Regions from separate parts of the Corticicoccus populi genome, predicted to be linked through region 1. Evidence: predicted binding sites of a transcription regulator. Region 1 holds the regulator's gene; each other region holds the start of a gene.
The links. The regulator LexA, encoded in region 1, represses DNA repair genes until DNA is damaged. The targets are predictions, from matches to a motif close to CGAACATATGTTCG.
Positions count from the first base shown of each region.

Region 2: a site for LexA is predicted at 3,582-3,595, ahead of recA (recombinase RecA). Genes of this name have one in related genera too.
Region 3: a site for LexA is predicted at 3,565-3,578, ahead of ACFSX4_RS04155 (Y-family DNA polymerase). Genes of this name have one in related genera too.
Region 4: a site for LexA is predicted at 2,511-2,524, ahead of parE (DNA topoisomerase IV subunit B). Genes of this name have one in related genera too.

Region 1 covers NZ_JBHUOQ010000001.1:179,575-185,428, forward strand. Annotated here, with positions in the region: gene panC (pantoate--beta-alanine ligase) at 1-724, shown strand, start outside; gene panD (aspartate 1-decarboxylase) at 717-1,115, shown strand; gene ACFSX4_RS01030 (CAP domain-containing protein) at 1,158-2,147, shown strand; gene lexA (transcriptional repressor LexA) at 2,192-2,806, opposite strand; gene ACFSX4_RS01040 (hypothetical protein) at 2,952-3,215, shown strand; gene ACFSX4_RS01045 (DUF896 domain-containing protein) at 3,289-3,525, shown strand; gene tkt (transketolase) at 3,540-5,522, shown strand; gene ACFSX4_RS01055 (YneF family protein) at 5,587-5,841, shown strand.
Region 2 covers NZ_JBHUOQ010000001.1:855,914-861,767, forward strand. Annotated here, with positions in the region: gene ACFSX4_RS04480 (TIGR00282 family metallophosphoesterase) at 1-413, opposite strand, end outside; gene ACFSX4_RS04485 (hypothetical protein) at 491-718, shown strand; gene rny (ribonuclease Y) at 761-2,320, opposite strand; gene recA (recombinase RecA) at 2,469-3,524, opposite strand; gene pgsA (CDP-diacylglycerol--glycerol-3-phosphate 3-phosphatidyltransferase) at 3,695-4,282, opposite strand; gene ACFSX4_RS04505 (helix-turn-helix domain-containing protein) at 4,287-5,114, opposite strand; gene ACFSX4_RS04510 (DUF3388 domain-containing protein) at 5,124-5,854, opposite strand, start outside.
Region 3 covers NZ_JBHUOQ010000001.1:789,008-794,861, forward strand. Annotated here, with positions in the region: gene ACFSX4_RS04135 (MFS transporter) at 1-390, shown strand, start outside; gene ACFSX4_RS04140 (hypothetical protein) at 440-1,138, shown strand; gene ACFSX4_RS04145 (GNAT family N-acetyltransferase) at 1,187-1,726, opposite strand; gene ACFSX4_RS04150 (hypothetical protein) at 1,815-2,210, opposite strand; gene ACFSX4_RS04155 (Y-family DNA polymerase) at 2,203-3,519, opposite strand; gene ACFSX4_RS04160 (alpha-galactosidase) at 3,640-5,850, opposite strand.
Region 4 covers NZ_JBHUOQ010000001.1:408,724-414,577, forward strand. Annotated here, with positions in the region: gene acnA (aconitate hydratase AcnA) at 1-1,070, shown strand, start outside; gene ACFSX4_RS02180 (HesB/YadR/YfhF family protein) at 1,165-1,449, opposite strand; gene plsY (glycerol-3-phosphate 1-O-acyltransferase PlsY) at 1,470-2,060, opposite strand; gene parE (DNA topoisomerase IV subunit B) at 2,540-4,528, shown strand; gene parC (DNA topoisomerase IV subunit A) at 4,518-5,854, shown strand, end outside.

The DNA of each region.
Region 1 (5,854 bases):
GGCAAAGCGGCAGGCGGATGTATGTATTGTCAGCATTTTTGTCAATCCGCTTCAATTCGGTCCGGATGAAGATTTTGATGAATATCCGAGAGATTTAAAACGAGACCTTGCGCTTTGTGAAGCACACGGTGTCGACTTTGTTTTCCATCCGGATGTGGATGAGATGTACCCTGAAGCGCCTGAAGTGAATCTAGGCCTGAAGCATATGTCGAGTGTCCTTGACGGTATCAGCCGTCCCGGTCATTTCGAGGGTGTGATCACAGTCGTTAATAAATTGTTTAATATTATCCGTCCGGATTATGCAGTGTTTGGCGAAAAGGACCGCCAGCAGTTAATGATTGTGAAACGGCTGGTTCAGGATTTTAACCATGATCTTGAAATCATCGGTGTTGAAACAGAGCGTGAAAGAGACGGGCTCGCTAAAAGCAGCAGGAATGTGAATCTTACGATGTCAGAACGAGAAGAAGCGCCTTCGATACATGCGGCGCTTACTCACGGCCGTCAGTTAATTGAAGCCGGTCATGTAAGTACGGAAGACGTTATCCGTGAGGTGACAGACTTTATCGAAACTCGTATATCCGGTAAAGTGGACAGTATAGATATATACAGTTATCCTGATTTAAAGGAAGTCGTTAAAATAAAAGAAGATATCGTCATCTTTGCTGCGGTCAAATTCAGTAAAGCACGGTTGATAGATAATATGTTGGTGAAAAATAATGTTTAGAAAAATGATGAATGGTAAAATTCACAGGGCAGCAGTCACTGAAGCTGATTTGAACTATGTCGGCAGTATTACAATTGATAAAGATCTAATTGAAGCAGCAAATATTCTGCCGAATGAGTCTGTCCATGTGGTGAACAATAATAACGGTGAGCGTTTTGAAACATATGTTATAGAAGGTGAACGGGGCAGCGGGGAAATATGTGTTAATGGTGCTGCGGCGAGAAAAGTACAGGTGGGTGATGTGATTATTATCATCAGCTACGTGACAATTGAAGATAAAGAATCCTTCAATCACAAGCCGAGTGTCGTGATTGTCGATGAAAATAATAAAATATTGGAAAATGATTATACAGAACATCGAGGAACTGAATACACAGTTGAAAGTAATTAAACTAGAGTTTAATTACTTTTTATTAATCATCGGAGGACAAATATGTTAACCAGGATAATCATGTGTATGATAGTTTACGTTATGTTTATCATCATTCAGCCTGCTTTGGAAACATTTGATTTCAGTAAAGGATTTAATGAAGAGAATGTCAGAAGCTGGTCGGATGAATATATCATGCCGAACTATGATATGACTAAAATTACACAAGTGAACAGTGAACAGACACAGGATGTGACGTATACACTCGGCGAACCTTTTGAAGAGGACGGGAGTGTGACACTGGATTCCGAATATCAGGGCACATTCCATGTGTATGACGATCCGGGCGTGTTCCGGATGGTTTTAACGAATGACGGCAGTGTAACTGGAGTTTATACGAACAGTGATGATGTGTCTGTCGGCCAGATGAATTTTGAGGGACTCGACCGTTTGAAAGTTGAAGAAATATACGGTGAGCCGGTATCAACAATCAGTAAAGGAATGCAGCGTCTTGTTGTGGAAAATGATGAATATGATGTGTTTGATCTTGAGGACAGTTATGTCTACTTTTTCTATGATCTGCATGAAAATGATGAAGTCAGCGGCATGCTGGTGATTGATAAGGATGAACTGGATGTGAACAATGTCCTTTATAATAATCCGGATGCAGAAGAATACGAGCAGATGAATTGGTATATGTTGAATGCGGCAAGAATAGAATACGGCCTTGAACCGCTAGAGATTGATGGAGAGGTGAGTGCTGTTGCTAAAAGTCACAGTACAGACATGGCGGAGCGTGAATACTTTGACCATGATTCACCGGAAGGATCTACACTTAAAGACAGGGTAGAAGATGCGGATATCCGCTATAGACTGGCGGGTGAGAATATCGCAACAGGGCATACGTCCCCGATATTCTCTCATCACAGTCTGATGAACTCACTGGACCACAGAGTGAATATTTTAAATGCAGACTATACGCATATCGGGCTTGGCGTTGACTACAGTGATGAAGATGTACCGTATTACACAGAAAATTTTATAGAAAGATAAAAACAGCTGCAGAACATTCTGCAGCTGTTTTTTTAGTTGTCTGATTAAAATTCTCTAAACAGCCCGACCACTTTTCCAAGTACAGTGACACTGTCAAGGTAAATTGGTTCCATTGATGAATTTTCAGGCTGTAGACGGTAATAGCCGCTTTCTTTATAGAAACGTTTAACGGTTGCTTCGTCATCTGACGTCATCGCTACAATAATATCACCATTGTGTGCGATATTCTGTTTTCTTACAATGACACGGTCTCCGTCATGAATACCTGCTTCAACCATGCTGTCTCCGACAACAGAAAGTAAAAAGATTTCACTGTTATGATTGGCTGTAAAGTGTTCTGGGAGAGGGAAATATTCTTCAACATTTTCCACTGCTGTAATCGGCAGACCGGCTGTGACTTTCCCGAGAACAGGAACATGAATCACTGGAGTATGGTTCTCTTCATCCTGCATGACAATCTCTATGGCACGCGGTTTAGTAGGATCCCGTCTGATATATCCTTTTTCTTCAAGTTTTGACATATGACCGTGTACAGTTGAACTGGACTGCAGTCCGACAGCGTTTCCGATTTCTCTGACACTCGGCGGATATCCTTTATCCTGCACAGTGCGTTTGATGTATTGATAAATCTGTTTTTGGCGCTCACTGAGTTCCTTCATAATTCCTTTGCCTCCAGTCGGTGTGTTTAATTTATTTTAACATATGTCACATCGTGTGACAAACATTTGTTCGTATAGATGTTGACAGAGAACAAGTGTTCTGTTAATATGTTTATACAAACAAATGTTCTATGGAGGTTATGACATGAATATCAGTGATTTGAAGTTTTACAGCCTTTTATTTGTTGCATTAGTCGTAATTGGTTACGTTTATCTAGGACAGGCAGACGATAGAGAGAACGCATATTCTGAAGCGGATTATATAGAAGAAGATACAGCAGTTGCAGGAGAAATAGAACAAGAACCGAACAGTATAGACGGCATTGAGACCGCACAGGCAGATGAGGATTTAATGGAAAATACTCCGGGGGCGCGTGGTGTCATTCAGCTTGTCGGGATGAAAGATTAAATTAACTAAGTATGAGCATGGTCTCATGCTTTTTTTTATGGTAAATTATAAAGGAAAGGATTGAGGGATTACTATGCTTGAAAAGGATAAAATCGAACGTTTAAACCATCTTGCCAAAAAGAAAAAAGCCGAAACGATTTCGGAAAAAGAATTGACGGAACTTGAAGGCTTGAGAAGTGAATATTTAAAGAACTTCCGTTCATCATTCAGGAAGCAGGTGGAGCACACGAAAGTGATTGATCCTGAAGGCACTGATGTGACACCTGAAAAACTTAAAGAAATTCAGAGACAAAAAAACATTAGAAAATAAAGGAGTTTTAACAAATGGCATTTGACAAGACAGATCAGTTAGCAGTGAATACAATTCGTACGCTTTCTATTGATGCAATTGAGAAGGCAAACTCTGGACACCCGGGTCTTCCTATGGGTGCAGCACCGATGGCCTATACTTTATGGAGCCGTCATTTGAATTTTAACCCAAGTTCAATGGATTGGTTTAACAGAGACCGTTTTATCTTAAGTGCAGGACACGGCTCAATGCTGATTTACAGCCTGCTTCATTTATCAGGCGCTCTTGAACTGGAAGAACTTAAGGAATTCAGACAGTTTGATTCCAAAACACCGGGACATCCTGAGTTTAAACACACTGAAGGTGTTGAAATTACTACAGGACCACTGGGTCAGGGCTTTGCAATGAGTGTCGGTATGGCTATGGCTGAAAAACACCTGGGTGCATCATTCAATACTGATGACCATAAAATAGTGGATCACTATACGTATGTACTTGCCAGTGACGGCGACTTAATGGAAGGTATTTCTCATGAAGCGGCATCTCTTGCCGGTCATTTGAAACTTGACAACCTGGTTGTACTTTATGATTCTAATGATATTTCTTTAGATGGTGATTTAGATAAAAGTTTTTCTGAAGACATTAAAAAACGTTTTGAAGGATACGGCTGGGAATATTCCATCGTAAAAGACGGGAACGACCTGGATAAAATCGATAAAGCTATCGAAAAAGCGAAAAAAGCAGACCGTCCGGCATTGATTGAAGTGAAAACAGTCATTGGTTACGGTGCGCCGAATAAGTCCGGTAAGAGTGATGCGCACGGTGCGCCGCTTGGAGCGGATGAGCGTAATGCTGCGTTTGAATATTACGGTGTGAAAGACGAAGCGTTCCATGTGGATGAATCTGTCTACGCACGTTTCAATGAAACGATGAACACACGCAGTAATGAAGCTGAAAAAGCGTGGAATGAAGTACTGGAAGCATTTAAATCTGAGCATCCGGAAAAATATGAAGCATTTAAAAATGCGGTCGACGGTACGCTTCCGGAAGATTACGATAAAGATATGCCGTATTATGAAGCGGGAACTAAAAAAGCAACACGCGGTACGTCAGGTGATATGATCCAGGCGTTATCAAAATCAGTCCCTTCATTATTCGGCGGTGCAGCTGACCTTGCAGGCAGTAACAAAACAGCAGTCAGCGGCCAGGATGATTTCAGTGCAGATGATTATGCAGCGAAAAATGTATGGTTCGGTGTCCGTGAATTTGCGATGGCTGCAGCACTTAACGGTATGGCTGCCCACGGCGGTATCCGTCCGTACGGCGGAACATTCTTTGTTTTCAGTGACTACTTGAAACCTGCAGTAAGACTGAGTGCATTGATGGGACTTCCTGTAACATATGTATTGACACATGATTCAATCGCAGTCGGTGAAGACGGTCCGACACATGAGCCGGTTGAACAGCTGGCAGGCCTTCGTGCGATTCCTAATTTAAATACGATCCGTCCTGCAGACGGTAATGAATCACGCGCAGCCTGGAAGCTCGCAATGGAAGCAACAGATGCGCCGACAGCTCTGGTATTGACACGTCAGGATGTTGAAGTGACTGATGTTGAATATGATGCAGTAGAAGAAGGCGTGAAACGCGGCGGCTATGTTATTTATGACAAGGGTGATGATGCGATTATCTTTGCTTCAGGCAGTGAGGTATCACTTGCGGTAAATACGGCAAAAACACTTCATGAGCAGGGTGTAAACATTAAGGTAGCATCCATCCCGAATATGCAGGCCTTTGAAAAACAGGATAAAGCATACCAGGATAGTGTTCTGAACAAGCATATTGAAAACAGAACAGCAGTTGAAATGGCGGCAAGTTTAGGCTGGCACCGTTTCGTAGGTATTGACGGTAAATTATTAACGATTGACAGATTCGGTGCGAGTGCGCCGGGCGGTCTCGTTGTTGAGAAATATGGCTTTACTGTTGAGCAACTCACACGTACAGTTTTAGAGAAATAATATTGAAAAAGATATGAAATTAATGTAAACTGTATAGTGGTTTATGTGGAAAGAGGTGAGTCGCTTGGCAACTTGGATATGGATACTCATCGTCATTGTTGCATTAGTAGGTGGTTTGGCACTGGGATTTTTCCTTGCAAGAAAGTATATGATGGATTATTTGGAGAAAAACCCGCCAATCAATGAAGAAATGCTAAGAATGATGATGATGCAGATGGGTCAGAAACCGTCTCAAAAGAAAATCAATCAAATGATGACGATGATGAATCGTAATGCGGATTCGAAAGAAGCCAAAAAACGCATGAAAGATGCGCGATAATAATAATGAGGCA
Region 2 (5,854 bases), 680 kb from region 1:
TTTTCTTTTAGAATTTGATCTACACATCTGAACGGACAGTCAATGGCCGGCATAAAACTTCTGCCCTGGATATTCATAATCAACAGCTTTTTACCATTGATATTAATCGTCTGATGGCCTTTTCCCGGCACACCTTCCGGATAATTTGCGGGACGGATCATACGTACATCGCGCTCGAATAAATCATAGATTTCTCTTTTTTGAAATGCATGGTTGCCGAGAGTAATAAAATCAGCACCATATCCAAGCAGTTCTTTATAAATTTTCTCAGTAATCCCTTTCCCATGAGCCGCATTTTCACCGTTTACAATTGCAATCTGTGCACCGTGCTCTTTTTTTAATTTTAAAAGATGTTCCTGAACCATTCTGCGGCCCACTTTCCCGACAACATCTCCAACAAATAAAATTCTCATATATTAACATCCTTATATTTTTATGTTTTTTCTGAAACTTAACAGGGTATATTAAAAAAGACTAACTTTTTATAGGAGTGAATGTATTGGCACTATCAATTGATCCGAAAGAATTCGCGAAGATGACAGTAACAGCAAACCCTTCTAACAAAGAGACAGCAGAAGACAAGGCAAAAGACGCGCTCGAGCTTTATCTTACCGCCTACAGACTGGCTGAGAACTATGACCGTTATTCAACTGCTCATAATTCTCAAGAGACTTCCACAGTATTTCATGCAATTAAAGGTGAAGATTTCCAGTTGTAAGACTCATGAAAAATCCCGAACTATATTCAGTTCGGGATTTTTTTATTTGGCATATTCTACTGCCCTCATCTCACGGACCACTGTCACTTTAATGTGTCCTGGATATTGCAGTTCGTCTTCAATCTGTTTTTTAATATCTCTGGCAAGGCGATGTGCACTTACATCGTCAATGTCTTCCGGTGATACCATGACTCTGATTTCCCGTCCGGCTTGAATGGCAAATGTTTTCTGTACACCATCGTAGCCTTCTGCAATCTGTTCGAGTCTTTCAAGACGCTTCACATAGTTTTCCAATGTTTCACGACGGGCACCGGGACGTGCTGCACTGAGTGCATCCGCTGCAGCAACCAGTATGGAGATCACACTTGTCGGCTCAACATCCCCGTGATGGGAATGAATCGCATTAATGACAGTGTCAGATTCTTTATAACGTTTTGCAAGTTCCACACCAATTTCAACATGACTGCCTTCCACTTCATGGTCAATGGCTTTACCAATATCATGAAGCAGTCCTGCACGGCGTGCCACAGCAACATCTTCGCCAAGTTCACTCGCGAGAATGCCGGATAAATATCCGACTTCAACTGAATGTTTCAGAACATTTTGTCCGTAACTTAAACGATATTTCATTTTACCTAAATGTTTAATTAACTCTGGATGAAGATTATGAATATCAAGCTCAAATGCGGCTGCTTCGCCGGCATCACGAATATCTGTTTCCATATTACGTTTTGCTTTATCCACCATCTCTTCAATACGGCCCGGATGAATCCGCCCATCCTGAACAAGTGCTTCAAGCGCATTTTTCGCAATCGCACGTCGGATTGGATCGAATCCTGATAAAATAACTGCTTCCGGTGTATCGTCGATAATTAAGTCGACACCAGTCAGAGTTTCCAAAGTTCTTATATTACGGCCTTCACGGCCAATAATACGTCCTTTCATTTCATCATTAGGCAAGTTAACAACTGATACTGTGGATTCTGAAGTATATTCTGCAGCATAGCGCTGTGCTGCTACTGCCAGAAGTTCCTTCGCTTTCTTATCCACTTCTAGTTTCATTTGGTCTTCTTTTTCTTTGACCATAACAGTCATATCATGTGACAGTTCCTTCTCGAGTTCCGAGAATAGTTCATCACGTGCTTCAGCACGTGTGAGTCCGGAGATGCGGGATAATTCTTCTTCTTGTTGACTGATAATATCTTTAATCTTTGATTCCTCGGCATCAACCATTTGCTGTTTTTCTTCAATTTTTGCTTCTTTATGCTCCAGTGCATCATCTTTTTTATCAAGTGATTCACTTTTGCGGTCAAGATTTTCTTCTTTCTGCAGCAACCTGGACTCATAAGCTCTAAGCTCATCACGCTTCTGCATGACTTCACGCTCAGTAACATCCTTCAGGTTTTGGTTTTCTTCTTTTGCCTCAAGCAGCTTTTCTTTCTTGATACTGTTCGCTTCTTTTTCTGCTTCACCAATGATATGTTCCGCAGATGTCCGCGCTTCTTGCTGCTGAGTCGTCATAATTTTTTTGACGATAAAATATCCGATGACAACACCTAGAAAAATGCCAAGCAAGATTAAGAGAATGTCTATCAAATCCACAATAAACACCTCCTTAAACAGGCTTTAGCTATTATTTAATATAATAAAATTTTTAGATAATATTATATACATATAATTCTAAAGATGTTTATACATAAAATCAAGCACCAGTGTCATCAAATTATGAACCGGTGCCTGAAAATTTATATTATTCGTTTGTATCAAAGAGGCTGTTCTCATCAGCTACGGAATCTTCTTCTACATCTTCGTCGGATTTTTCACCGATTCCAAGTTCATTACGAAGCTTTTGATTGATTTCATTAAATACCTCTGGATTCTCTTCCAGGTAAACTTTCACGTTTTCTTTACCCTGCCCGAGTCTCTCACCATTATATGAGTACCATGCGCCGCTCTTTTGAATGATATCATATTCGGATCCGAGATCAATCACTTCACCGGTTCTGGATATTCCTTTACCGTACATCATATCTACTTCTGCTACTCTGAACGGCGGAGCGATTTTATTTTTCACTACTTTAATCTTTGTACGGTTACCGACAATCTCCTGCCCGAGTTTCAGCTGTTCTGAACGACGGACTTCAAGGCGGATTGAGCTGTAGAACTTCAGTGCACGCCCTCCAGGTGTTACTTCCGGGTTACCGAACATTACACCGACTTTTTCACGAATCTGGTTGATGAAGATGGCAGTCGTGTTACTTTTAGAAATCGCACCGGACAATTTTCTTAGAGCCTGTGACATCAGTCTTGCCTGAAGTCCGACATGGGTATCTCCCATTTCGCCTTCAATCTCTGCTTTCGGTGTCAATGCCGCTACTGAGTCAACAACAACCATATCCACTGCACCGCTTCGTACAAATGCTTCCGCAATTTCAAGACCCTGTTCCCCGTGGTCCGGCTGTGACAGATATAAATTATCAATGTCTACACCCAGGTTTTTCGCATATACGGGATCAAGCGCATGCTCTGCATCGATGAATGCTGCGATGCCGCCGTTTTTTTGTACTTCTGCAATCGCATGAAGTGCAACGGTAGTTTTACCGGAGGACTCAGGACCATATATTTCAATGATTCTTCCTTTAGGATATCCTCCTGCACCCAGCGCATTATCCAAAGTAATTGACCCGCTTGAAATTGTTGACACTTTACGTGCAGTCTCTTCACCGAGTTTCATCACTGAACCTTTACCAAAAGACTTCTCCATATTTTTAATCACTGTATCTAATGCTTTTTGTCTTTCGTCCATAATAACCCTCCAATATTTCTTATCCGAAATCAGTATATCACGAATAAAACAAAAAAGCGAACATATATTCGTATGAAATGATGTCGAATTTAAATTTCTTATTACGAAAATAAAATTCCAGGTGTTTGACTTCCCGGAATTTGAATAACTCTATTAAATTAAGTGCAGTTTTATTTTTCTTTATCCGCCAGAAAGACATCTCTGCCTTTATAAAAATACTCAATGCCTGACAAAATAGTAAAGAAAACTGCAATATACATAAATATCATGCCGAGTGAGAACGGAAGATATGTGGTAAACAAGTCACCAAACAATAAAAACACAAGTGCCAGCATCTGAAACGTGGTTTTTATTTTTCCGAGCTGTCCTGCGGCACTGACGAAACCCTGCTCTATTTGAAGCAGTCTGAGTCCAGTCACTGCAAATTCCCTCGCAATAATGACGACTGCAATCCAGGAAGAAATCGTATGCCACTCGACAAGAACGATTAATCCCGCAGTAACAAGCAGTTTATCTGCAAGGGGATCAAGGAATTTCCCCATGTTCGTAATCAAATTCCATTTTCTTGCAAGATAGCCGTCCAGGAAGTCTGTTAGAGCTGCCACAACAAAAATAATGCCGGATATCAGCTGTTCTATTAAAATGACGTGTCCGCCTAAAAATGAAACTGTGCCGAAACCGAAATCAGCAAGTGCAAACACCAGAAATACCGGAATCAGCACCACTCTGAAAACTGTTAACTGATTTGGGATATTCATATGATTACTCCGTTTCTATATTGAATTGATAATAAACTGTAATTGATCCGTCTGTCTGATTATTCTCAAGCAGTTCACCGTTTACGGATACATCAAACTCCTGGGCATTGCCGAGCGTCACGTATACTTCACCTGCTTCAGAATCAATTTCAAACTCACCTGATTCTAATTCTTCATAAGCATATGTGTTGCCGATATCATCAGTAATACTCACCCATGAATTGGTACCATCCAGTGAAAGTGTCAATGCTTCACTGGTTGTCACATTATAAGTCAGAACATTATCGTTCAGACCGGCAAAATCAATCACTGTCTGAGGTGCTTCTTCTTCAGGTTCCGGTTCTGATGATTCTTCTTCCCCTTCTCCTGCAGCATCCGCTTCCTCTTCAGGTTCTGAAGCTTCTTCATCAACTTCAACATCTGCAGTTTCATAAATCGGCTTCCGTTCAAATACATCTGCTTCAGAGCCAATCTGCAGAAGTACCATCCAGACAACAAACAATACCAGTATCATGACAAAAAAACTGATGAAAACTTTCTTTAAATACTGGAAATCTTCATTATCCGTCTGGGTGCGTTTTTTATTGGAAGACTCTCGTTCATATGTAAAGTCTTCACTGAACCGTTCAATTAATGCTTCACTGTCCAGGCGGAGAACCTTACAGTATTTATCAATTAAAAGCGGTGCGTACCTTGGTTTCGGCAGCTGAGTGAAATCACCCTTCTCCAAGGTTTTAATAATTTCTTTCCGGATACCGGATTTCTCCTGCATCTCTTTTAAAGTAATTCCTTCTTTTTCACGTTTATCTCTTAAATAAGGTCCGAGTTTCATGGTACCTCCTTAAAATCCGCCAAAGAAGTCCATGTCCTCATTCTGGAACCAATGCTTCTTCTTATGCTTTTCATAGGTAATTTCCTGATCTTCTGTTTCACGAAGTTCAATAATATAATCAAAATCATTCAGCGTGTAATGCATTCCCTCAATAAACAAATCCGGATGCTCCACTACCTTTATCGCTGGGAAAGTCATAATTTCCCTGATCAATTCCTTATGTGCCTGACTTGTTGAATTGGTTGTCACCGCACCGTCAATAATAAACACATTTTTTTCATCGTACTCACCCTTTAACAGACTTGTTCTAAGCGTCTGTTTAATCAGCGTACTTGATAAAAAGAGCCATTTCTTCTTTGCGGTAACACTCCCGGCAACTATGGATTCCGTCTTTCCGACACGCGGCATGCCGCGCACCCCGATTAAACGGTGTCCTTTTTCCGAGAATATTTCTGCAAGAAAATCGACTAAAATACCAATCTCGTTTCGTGTAAAGCGGAACACTTTCTTATCCCCTTCATCACGCTTAATAAAACGGCCGTGCCTTACAGCAAGACGGTCTCTGACCTGGGGCGTTCTGACTTTCATAATATTAATGTCATCAACATACTGGCTGATATATATAAACCGGCGCAGTTTATTGATATTATCCGTCCTTAAAATCAGACCCCGCCTGCTTTTTTCAACACCGTTAATTGTATTGATACTAATGCCGAGGTTTCCAAGAAGTGAAGAAATAT
Region 3 (5,854 bases), 610 kb from region 1:
TTCTCTATCAACCTCGTGATTAGTATGGTGGTCAGTTTTATCGTTCTGCCCTTTTCCGGCTATTTAAGTGATTTCAAAAATAAGAAAAGAATTATATTATACGGAGAAGGCATACAGGTATTACTCATTCTTTCTTTTTTCGGACTTGTTACTTTTTCAGGTGTCAATTTGTTTGTGATATATACTTACACCTTCTTAAGCAGCCTGGTATCTCCATTTATCAGTAATGCCTTTCAGTCTGCCATTGTAGAACTCTTTGATAAATCCCGGATACAGAAAGTGACCGGCTATACAGCTTCTATACTGTCTTCTGTCATTATCGGCGGCCCGATACTTGCAGGCATATTATTCGGGTTATTAGAATTTAATCAAATGATACTCCTTTTTTGATTTTCTACAGCATTTCTTTTTTTCTAGATTTTTTCTTAAGTTACATTCTATGGATAATACAATTGAGGATACTAATGAAGATAACAAAAACTATATCAAAGAATTTACTGAAGGGCTTCGCTTTATTTTAAATCATGAATTATTCAGTAAAACACTGATTGTTTTTATCGGTATTAACTTCTTTGGGTCATTTCTTGCAGTACTTCCGGAAAAAATGATGATTAATGAATTGAACTTCCTTCCGGAGCAGGTGGGCATTGTAAATGCTGTTGCAGGTACCGGTATACTTATTGGGGGATATATGATTGGTAAACGAAAAAACATTAAGAACCCTTTAGCATATATGAAATTCGGATTTACATTATCCATACTGTTAATCCCTTTATATATCCTTCCTATTTATCTCGACATGGGTTCTACTGTCTCTGTTCTTTATATCGCATTATTGTTCTTTATGTACTTGTTTCTAAACCAAATCTCTAATGTTCCTTTTTTGTCTTTTATACAGATTGTTGTCCCGCATAAAATCAAAGGCAGGTTCTTTGCAGCAACCCAGGTGGTGAATATGGTACTCAATCCGCTTGGCGTCATTTTATTCAGTCTCTTATACGACTTAGGATATTACTGGCAGGTCCATTTGATTGTGACAGTTATTTTGCTTCTGCTTATTTTCACTATGATTAGAAAGACATTATTAAAGAAATCTGAACAACTATATATACAGGCATTACACAAAGATGAACACTAACAACATGAGGTCATAGTCTTTACTGAAGTATTTCTATTTTGAAAATTATTACCATGCGGTTCCCCTGATATCAATATCACCTTTTGGAAAGTCAGCAATCCCGTTATTTATGGCAGATACCAGTATCGGATCACCTGTTCTTACAATTTTCTTGTGACTAAAGTTCTCAAGGAATATTTCTGTACGATAAATTCTGGTGAAACCACATGATTCATAAAATCTCACCACTTCTTCCCGGCACCCTAAATATGCAAAATCTGCTGTCTGATTGTATTTAAGATAGCTTTTCAGTTCTCTCATCATATTTTGAGCAAGCTTCTGGTTTCGAAAACCCGGTGCAACCAGTACACCGCCTATTCCTGCTGCAGATACTTCAGTGCCTCCTACTGAAATCATACGCTGCTCAGCACCAATATGCCCTACCAAATTATTTTCATTATCAAAAGCCAGAGTTCTGACAGATGCCGGTGAATAACCATAGGGGTCATTCCTTGTCCACTGAGCATCTGTATATTCTTGATTAAACAACATCTCAATTTGTTTAATTACTTTATCTGAGCACTCATTGTCCAATACTGTTTTAATCATTACAGTTAACCACCTTTACAATATTTGTACTGCCGTTATTTAGACTTCACACTACTGTATTATATAATTCAACTGCTTTTCAGAGGAGCTACTCTCCTTCATACCACTCTTCCACCCTCATAATTTCTGCATTTCTTATTTCCTCTATCATACAGTTGACTGAGCGGCCGTCCTTAAGCTGCAGGTATATTCTGTTATCAGCATATCCGGAAACTTTACATTTCAGATCCTGATAATAATAACCGTTCTTTAATATATTCGCCTGTATCCGGACTGGATAATGATAAGTAAATGACTGGAATAATATATTGGATATTTCTGTGTCTGTCATTTCCGCCTTTGCTTTCACTTCTCTTTTCCTGCTGTCCTGTGATTCTTTCTTCAGGGCCTCGGAGTGATCACTGAGCATCATCCCGAGCCACTTCACAATACCCCGGTCTTTATATTTCAAATCGTCAGGTGTTACTTTTTTACTGTTACTCATTTTTCTCACCCTTCCCAGAGCGGTGGCCGCCGAGTAAAGTTGCTCTGTATTTTGCCATAGCTCCATCCATCAGACTCGATGCATGGAGGATCGATGTATAACCGTACTTCCTTCTCATCTTGTCTACCGTTTGATCTAAATGCTCCCCCTTTATATTTTCTTCCACAGGTTCAAATAAATTCAGCTGCATATCCAGATTTTGTTTCTTTTCAAAATGCCCGAAAGTAATATTTACTGTCCGTACAGGATAGCCTTCATAATGTCTGCCAAAGATCAGAAGGAGATATTCTTTTAATTTCTTTGATGAATCTGTCGGGTCAATTGTCATATGTTTACTAAAGCCGTCTTCCGGCACATTTTTTGAATAGCCGATGTACAGCCCGACTCTCGAAGTGACAAAGCCGTGTTTTCTCATCCTGACAGCATTCTCATCAGTCATTTCCCTTATCACAATCTCCACGTCTGTCTTTTTGACATAGTCTGTATTCAGAATCTGATTTCTTGAGAATGACGTACTTTTCGGTGTGTATTTGTCCGATATTTCTGACCGGTCAACACCGTGGGCATGAAAGAATAACTGCTCACCAATGACTCCGAACTCTTTTTTCAACTGTTTCAAATCATACTGGGATAAATCATAAATACTTTGAATACCAAGGCGGTTCAGGGCACGCTCCATCCTGTGTCCGATTCCCCAAAATTTGCTGAGGGGTTTAATCGGCCAGACTTTTTCCTGTACATCTGTATAATGCCAGACGCTTATAAAATGATTTAAGGCATCGTGTTTTGCATCGTGGTCTAGAGCAAGCTTCGCAAGGAGCGGATTATCCCCCATGCCGATTGTCAGTACCAGTCCGAGCTCTTTCCACACATCTCTTTGAATTTTGCGCATCATTCTGTAAGGAGAGCCGAACAAATGGTGATACTTAGTAATATCCAAAAACGACTCGTCAATAGAATACACCAGAATATCCTCCTCCTGAACATAACGTTTAAAGATACGCTGTATATCAAGATTTCGCTCTACATACAATGCCATTCTCGGTTCAACAATTTCTATGTCTGCACCAGGAGGGATTTCATATATTCTTGTTCCTGTCTGAACGCCGTACTCTTCCTTTATACGGGGAGAGGATGCAAGAACCAGTCCACCCTTATTTTCAGGCTTTGACACTACGGCAATTCTTGCTTCGAGAGGATTCTGCCCGCGCTCAGCCGCTTCTACTGATGCGAAAAAAGACTTTGCATCTACACATATCACCTGTCTTTTCTTCTCGTCGACATAATCAATCGTAAATATATCACTCATCTCATCACCGCCTTCCTATCTGTCTGTGTTCTCATCATTATTATACGAACATACGTTCTGTCAGTCAAGAAAATAAAATCCCGCCCCCTGATAAAGAGAACGAGATTTTTATTCCAAAAATTACTGTATTTTATCTTCTGATACTTTTTCAAATACCCATGTCATACTGTGAAAATCTTCTTTCACTCTCGGAATTGAAATACCTGCGTACATCAATTCATCACCGCCGAAGCATTCACCGGTCTCCAAATCTCTGTAAAGACTTGCCGGATCAAGACCGTTCAGTTTTAATATTCTGATTGGTGCGCTCGGAAGTGAAAAACGCTTAACATATGTGACAAGACACCGGGACTGTTCCTTGTCTGTATACATCCATGCCGCCTCATTTCCTTCTATCGGATTAATTAGTCTGTACTGATTACCAAATTGTATCAGTTTTCTATATTTCTTATAAAAATTAATCTGTGCCTTTATCTCACGCTTTTCATCTTTACTGAGCGCATTCAAATCCAGTTCATAACCGAGGTTTCCAGCCATAGCCACATCCCCTCTTGTTTTAAGCGGGGTGATCCGGCCGACCTGATGATTTGGAACTGTTGATACATGGGCACCCATAGTTACTGCTGGATAAGTCAGACTTGTCCCGTACTGAATATTTAAGCGTGATACAGCATCTGTATTGTCACTGGTCCATGTCTGCGGCATATAGTAAAGCATCCCCGGGTCAAATCTTCCGCCGCCGCTCGAGCAGCTTTCAAATAAAACATCCGGAAAATCACAGGTCAGTCTCTCCATCAATTCATAGAGCCCGAGAATGTAACGGTGGCCGGTCTCCTGCATTCTGTCCTCAGGCAGTTCTTTGGACCCGGGTTCTGTTATATTTCTATTCATATCCCATTTCACATAATCTACATCCGCTGTTTTCAAAACTTCTGAAATAGAATCATATAAATAATCACGTACATCTTCCCGTGTTAAATCCAGTACAAGCTGCATTCTTCCATATGAAGAATTTCTGTTTGGAATCCCGAGACACCACTCCGGATGACGACGGTATAAATCACTGTCTTCAGACACCATTTCCGGCTCAAACCAAATACCGAATTTCATATCAAGTGCATGAATTTTTTCAGACAATCTTTCAAGCCCGCCGGGAAGCTTCCCGGTATCTACTGTCCAGTCACCCAGTGAACTTTCAAAACGGTTTCTGTCCTTGAACCAGCCGTCATCGAGAACCATCAGTTCAATGCCGAGTTCACGCCCCTCCTCTGCGAGCTGAACGATTTTCTCCTCATTAAAATCAAAATATGTCGCTTCCCAGTTGTTTAATAATACCGGGCGTTCTCTGTCTTTATGACTGCCGCGGAGAAGATGCTTTCTGTAGAAATCATGAAACTGACGTGACATTCCTCCAAAACCGCTGTCTGAATACGTCATCACGGCTTCAGGTGTCTGGAATGATTCTCCAGAATCCAGCTTCCATGAAAAATCATACGGATTAATTCCCATTGATATTCTCGTTGTTTCGTATGAATCCAGTTGCACCTGTGCTAAAAAACTACCGCTGTATACCAGCTGGAAGCCGTATACTTCACCATGAAATTCTGTCGTATCTGGTTTTGCGAGCGCAGCAAACGGTGCCTGATGTGCGCTGCTTGATATTCTCGTACTCTCAACAGATTGAATGCCCGGTACAACTTTCCGTCTGACTGCATTCCGTTCATTATTATGAGAACCGTAAAGTGTCACCAAATCGAAATCCGGGTCCCGGAAATCAATATTCATACTTAATGCACGCAGCAGTTTAACGGACTGACTGGTTTCATTAATAAATTTAACGGAGCGTGTCATGACATCTGCATGATAAAAAACAGTGTATTGAAGTTCAACTGCTAAACCATTTACAGCATCTTTCGCATGAATGATTAACGTTTCTGCATCACCTTTATTTTCCGCATGCGTATGTGGAAGCCCCTGCAGCTTTTGTTTCCCTTCAATCACTTCATAGGAATCAAAATGAAATCTCGATATTCTCGATCCGTTTCCTTCAAGCGTCTGATAAGCTGCTGTACGAAAATCCCCGTCGCCGTTTGTCGGATACTCCTGGGGGATGGTGTCATAAGAAAAAGTACTGTCTTCAAGTGTCGGATTCGGTGAAAACCCGCGGTCCACAAAGATATAAGATTTCGATCCATGATACCGGCGGAGTCTTTTACCGTAATATATATGGCTTAATGTACCGTCTTTAAGAATTTTAATAATATAACTGCTGTTCTTTGTATTTAAATGAAAAATATTCTGCTTGGTGTCAAAATGGATGCTTTGATTCATCATC
Region 4 (5,854 bases), 230 kb from region 1:
AAGGCCGTATTCATCCGCTTGTTAAAGCAAACTACCTGGCATCACCACCACTTGTAGTTGCTTATGCACTTGCAGGAACAGTAGATATCGATCTTCGAAATGAAGCACTCGGCAAAGACCAAGACGGCAATGATGTATTTATGAGCGACATCTGGCCAAGCATCCAGGAAGTTAAAGATGCTGTAATGGAGACTGTTACTCCGGAATTATTCCGTAAAGAATACGAAAGTGTATTCGATGCAAACGAGGTCTGGAACCAGATTGAAACAACTGATGCACCATTATATGATTTCGATCCTGAGTCCACTTACATTCAGAACCCGACATTCTTTGAAGGATTATCTAAAGAACCGGGCACTGTTGAACCGCTTTCCGGTCTCCGTGTTCTCGGTAAATTCGGAGACAGTGTAACAACAGACCATATTTCACCGGCAGGTGCGATTGGTAAAGATACTCCGGCAGGTAAATGGTTGATTGAACAGGGTGTATCTCCGCGTGACTTTAACTCATACGGTTCCCGCCGAGGAAACCATGAAGTGATGCTCCGCGGTACTTTCGCGAACATCCGTATCCGTAACCAGATTGCTCCGGGTACAGAAGGCGGCTATACGACTTACTGGCCGACCGGTGAAGTGACAAGCATCTACGAAGCATCTGTTAAGTATCAGGAAGAAGGCACCGGACTGGTTGTTATTGCCGGTGACGATTACGGTATGGGATCCAGCCGTGACTGGGCAGCAAAAGGTACAAACCTTCTTGGTGTGAAAGCAGTCATTGCTGCAAGCTATGAGCGTATCCACCGTTCAAACCTTGTTATGATGGGTGTGCTTCCGTTACAGTTTGTTGACGGTGAAAATGCTGAAGACCATGGTCTTGACGGCAGTGAAACGTTTGACATTGCGATTGATGAAAAAGTACGTCCTGGAGATATTCTGGATGTTACTGCAACAAACACAGACGGCGAAGAAAAATCATTCAAAGTCAAAGCAAGATTTGATTCTGAAGTGGAAGTTGATTATTATCGTCACGGCGGTATTTTACAGCTTGTACTTAGAAATAAATTGAAATAAAAGATGAACCCAGGTGCCCGGGCACCTGGGTTTCTCATATAAAAAGGACGTGCAAATTAATTTGCACGTCCTTTTTGATACAGTTATTAATACTTTAATCGTTTTTAGGGATGAATTTAATCTCTTCACCATCGACATCTATTGTCAGTTTATTATCTTTAAAATACCATAAATCTGATTCATTGATGAAGACAATCAGATTATTGAATTCAAATGTTTCTGCATCATCCGGGATAGTATCCACTGTAATTGCAGGAGAGAATCCCTGTTTCAGCTGAGTTTCCCCACCGTATCTCACGTAGAGATTAACGCCTTGATGACTTTCCGGTTCAAGCTCTTTTTCCAACCATTTCAGTGCTTTGTCTGTAACTTCTATCATAAATAATCATCCTTTCAAAATTACATGAAGGTTATTTTTGATTCGGTACCGTCTATTATACGCTTGATATTAGAAATATGTCTAACAATGATAACTATTGAAATGATGACTGCAACAATAATGAGCAATGGATCCCATAAAATCAGGGAAATGATTAAAAACGAGATTGCAGCAACAATGCTCGACAGTGATACATATTTACTGATTTTCAGTGTCAGCAGGAATAATGAGACTAATATAATAAAGACAATAGGATTATATGCCAAAACTGCACCAGATGATGTAGCAACTGCCTTGCCACCCTTAAATTTTAAGAATACAGGGAAAACATGACCGAGTGTAGAAACAAGTCCGAACAACAGCACAGGAACATTCACTTCAAGTGGTATGTAAGTTGCTGCCAGTACAGGAATTACCCCTTTTAGGATATCAAGAACAAGTACGACACTGCCAGCCTTCATTCCGAGTACCCGGAATGTATTGGTAGAGCCGACATTACCGCTGCCGTGTTCACGAATATCAATTTTATAAAACAGTTTTCCAACGATTAAGCTGAAAGGGACAGCACCAAGTAAATAACTGCCAATGACGAGGAGAATAACCGTAGTCATTTATGCCAGCTCCTTTATTATCAGGTATTAACAGTTTACCATAATTATTTTCATTTTAGAATTAAAATAATAGTTTACTGTAATTTTATTATGTAAACTTAGTGAGGAGTATCTAGAAATAAAATAGACAAAAGTAAGTGGGAATTCTCTAAAACGCCACAGAAATTTATATTTTCTGAATCTGTAGCATTTAAAGCCTCTTTTCGCTACAGATTGTAATTGAGTCGGTATTCTGTGTCATTTTTAAGCTGATTTCGCTACAGAATACAGATTTTCTCCAAACTGTGTCACTTAGTATAAAATTTAGAAGGTGCCGACATTTTTATGCTGCATCAAAAAAATAAACCAATATTTCACTACGATTAATGGTAATAATAATGGAAAGCTTAAAATCTGTTATAATAAATAATTGTTGCTGCTTTATCATTATGGTAAAGTAGATTTATTAAACGAACGTATGTTTGTAGGAGGTCGCAACAGTGCCAGGTAAAGGAAATTATTCTGATGATTCAATACAAATACTTGAAGGTCTTGATGCGGTAAGGAAGCGTCCGGGGATGTATATCGGTTCCACGGATGCAAGAGGACTGCACCATTTGGTATATGAAATTACTGATAATGCAGTGGATGAAGTACTGAACGGCTACGGCAACAGTATCCGCATTACAATTAATAAAGACGAAAGTATTACAATTATAGACAACGGACGCGGTATGCCGACAGGGATGCATGCTTCAAAAAAACCGACGCCGGAAGTCATTTTCACTGTGCTTCATGCTGGTGGTAAATTTGGTTCCGGGGGCTATAAAACTTCCGGCGGGCTGCACGGGGTGGGTGCATCCGTTGTGAATGCACTCAGTGAATGGCTGACACTTAAAATTCACCGTGACGGCGAGATTCATGAGATGTCATTTAAGAATGGCGGTAAGGTGGATATGCCGCTTAAAGTGACAGGCAAAACAAGAAAAACCGGTACGGAAGTTACTTTTAAACCGGATAAAACAATATTCAAATCCGGCACGTCTTTTAATTTTGAAACGATTACTGAAAGAATGAGAGAGTCGGCCTTTTTATTGAGCGGCTTGGATATTAAACTGACAGACTTAAGAAGTGATGAACCGAAAAAAGAGTCATTTCAATATGATGACGGTCTGAAGTCATTTATTGAATTTTTGAATGAAGGTAAAGACTCTATCGGTCAGATTGTGACTTTTAATGGTGAATATCAGGAAATTGAAGCGGAAGTCAGCTTCCAGTACACAGACCAGTACACGGAGACTATTATATCTTTTGTGAACAATGTCAGAACAAAGGACGGCGGGACACATGAGGTTGGGTTTAAAACAGGATTTACCCGTGTCTTTAATGAGTATGCAAGAAAAATTAAAGAGCTGAAAGATAAGGATAAAAATTTAGAAGGCAATGACATCCGTGAAGGACTGACGGCAGTCGTATCGGTGAAAATTCCTGAACATCTGCTGCAGTTTGAAGGTCAGACAAAAAGTAAGCTCGGTACACCGGAAACCCGTAATGCGCTTGAGTCATTGATGAATGATAAACTGCCGTATTATCTCGAGGAAAACGGTACGCTCAGTACGCAGCTTGTGAAAAAAGCAATCAAGGCAAGAAGTGTTCGTGAAGCGGCACGTAAAGCACGTGAAGATGCGAGAAACGGAAAGAAAAATAAGAAACGCGATATGCTCTTATCCGGAAAACTGACACCCGCACAGAGTAAAAATGCAAAGAAGAATGAGCTCTTTTTAGTAGAGGGTGATTCTGCAGGAGGCTCCGCAAAGCTCGGCCGTGATAGAAAATTTCAGGCGATTCTGCCTTTAAGAGGTAAGGTGATTAATACTGAAAAAGCACGGTTTGAAGATATTTTCAAAAATGAAGAAATCAATACAATCATTCATACAATCGGTGCCGGTGTCGGTACGGATTTTAATATTGATGATGTTAACTACGATAAAGTAATAATTATGACCGATGCGGATACGGACGGTGCGCATATTCAGGTACTGCTTTTGACATTTTTCTTTAATTATATGAGACCGTTGTTTGAAGCAGGGAAAATCTATATTGCACTGCCGCCTTTATTTAAACTTGAAAAAAAAGCAGGCAAGAAGAAGGATATCCGTTATGTATGGACCGAAGATGAATTGATAACAGCACAAAATGAAATGGGTAAAAATGTTGAATTACAGCGATATAAAGGTCTTGGTGAAATGATGGCCGGCCAGCTGTGGGATACAACGATGAATCCGGATACCAGGACATTGATTCAAGTGAGAATTGATGATGAGGCACAGTCCTTAAAACGTGTGACAACTTTGATGGGTGATAATGTAGAGCTCAGAAGAAAATGGATCGAGTCCAATGTGAGTTTCACACTGGAGGAAGAGGAAAGTATTTTAGATAATGATGAAATGGAGCATTTAGAAGGGGAGGATGATCAGCTTGACCGATAGTATCCAGCAGTTGAAGCTAGAAGACGTCATCGGCGACCGCTTCGGCCGTTACAGCAAATACGTCATTCAAGATCGTGCAATTCCTGATGTCAGAGACGGTCTGAAACCAGTGCAGCGCCGTATTTTATATGCAATGTACAAAGAGAATAATACATTTGAAAAAAATTACCGTAAAAGTGCAAAAACAGTCGGTAATGTAATCGGTAACTACCACCCGCACGGTGAATCAAGCATATATGACGCCATGGTCAGACTCGGCCAGGAGTGGAAGATGCGTGAGGAACTAATTCTTATTCACGGGAATAAAGGGAGTGTAGACGGTGATCCGCCGGCTGCGATGCGTTATACAGAAGCGAAACTCTCTAAAATTTCAAATGAAATGCTTCGTGACATTAATAAAAATACTGTGAAATTCATGAATAACTTTGATGATACGGAAGTTGAACCGACAGTACTTCCCGCAAAATTCCCAAACCTTCTGGTCAATGGGTCTACAGGAATTTCAGCCGGATATGCAACGGACATTCCGCCGCATAATTTAGAAGAGGTCATTGATGCGACACTAAAGGTGATTGATAAACCGTCTGTAAAAGTGGACGAATTAATGGAGATTATTAAAGGACCGGATTTCCCGACAGGTGCGATTATTCAGGGGCGTGAAGAGATTAAACGGGCATATGCGACAGGCAAAGGACGTATTATTGTCAGAAGTAAAGTCACAACAGAAGAGATGCGCGGCGGGAAGACATTGATTGTAATTGATGAACTGCCGTTTGAAGTGAATAAAGCGAACCTGGTGAAAAAAATTGATGAAATCCGGGCGGACAAAAAAGTAGACGGTATTCTTGAAGTCCGCGACGAGACGGACAGAGAGGGCTTAAGAATTGCGGTTGAACTCCGTAAAGATGCAAATACAGAAGGTATTATTAACTACTTGTATAAACGGACTGATCTGCAGGTCACATATAACTTTAATATGGTCGCAATCAGTGACCGGGCACCGAAGCGGCTCGGCTTAAAAGAAATTCTGGCGAGCTATGTCAAACATCAAAAAGAAGTCATCACAAACCGCTCACAGTATGAACTTGAACATGCAGAGAAACGGATGCATATTATTCAGGGATTAATGAAAGCTTTATCTATACTTGATGAGGTTATCAGAATCATTCGTGAATCGGATAATAAAAAGAATGCGAAATCCAATTTAATAGAAGCATATGGTTTTACTGAGATGCAGGCAGAAGCAATTGTCATGCTCCAGTTGTACCGGTTAACGAATACAGATATTGTTGAGCTTGAAACAGAGCACAGCGACCTTGAATATAC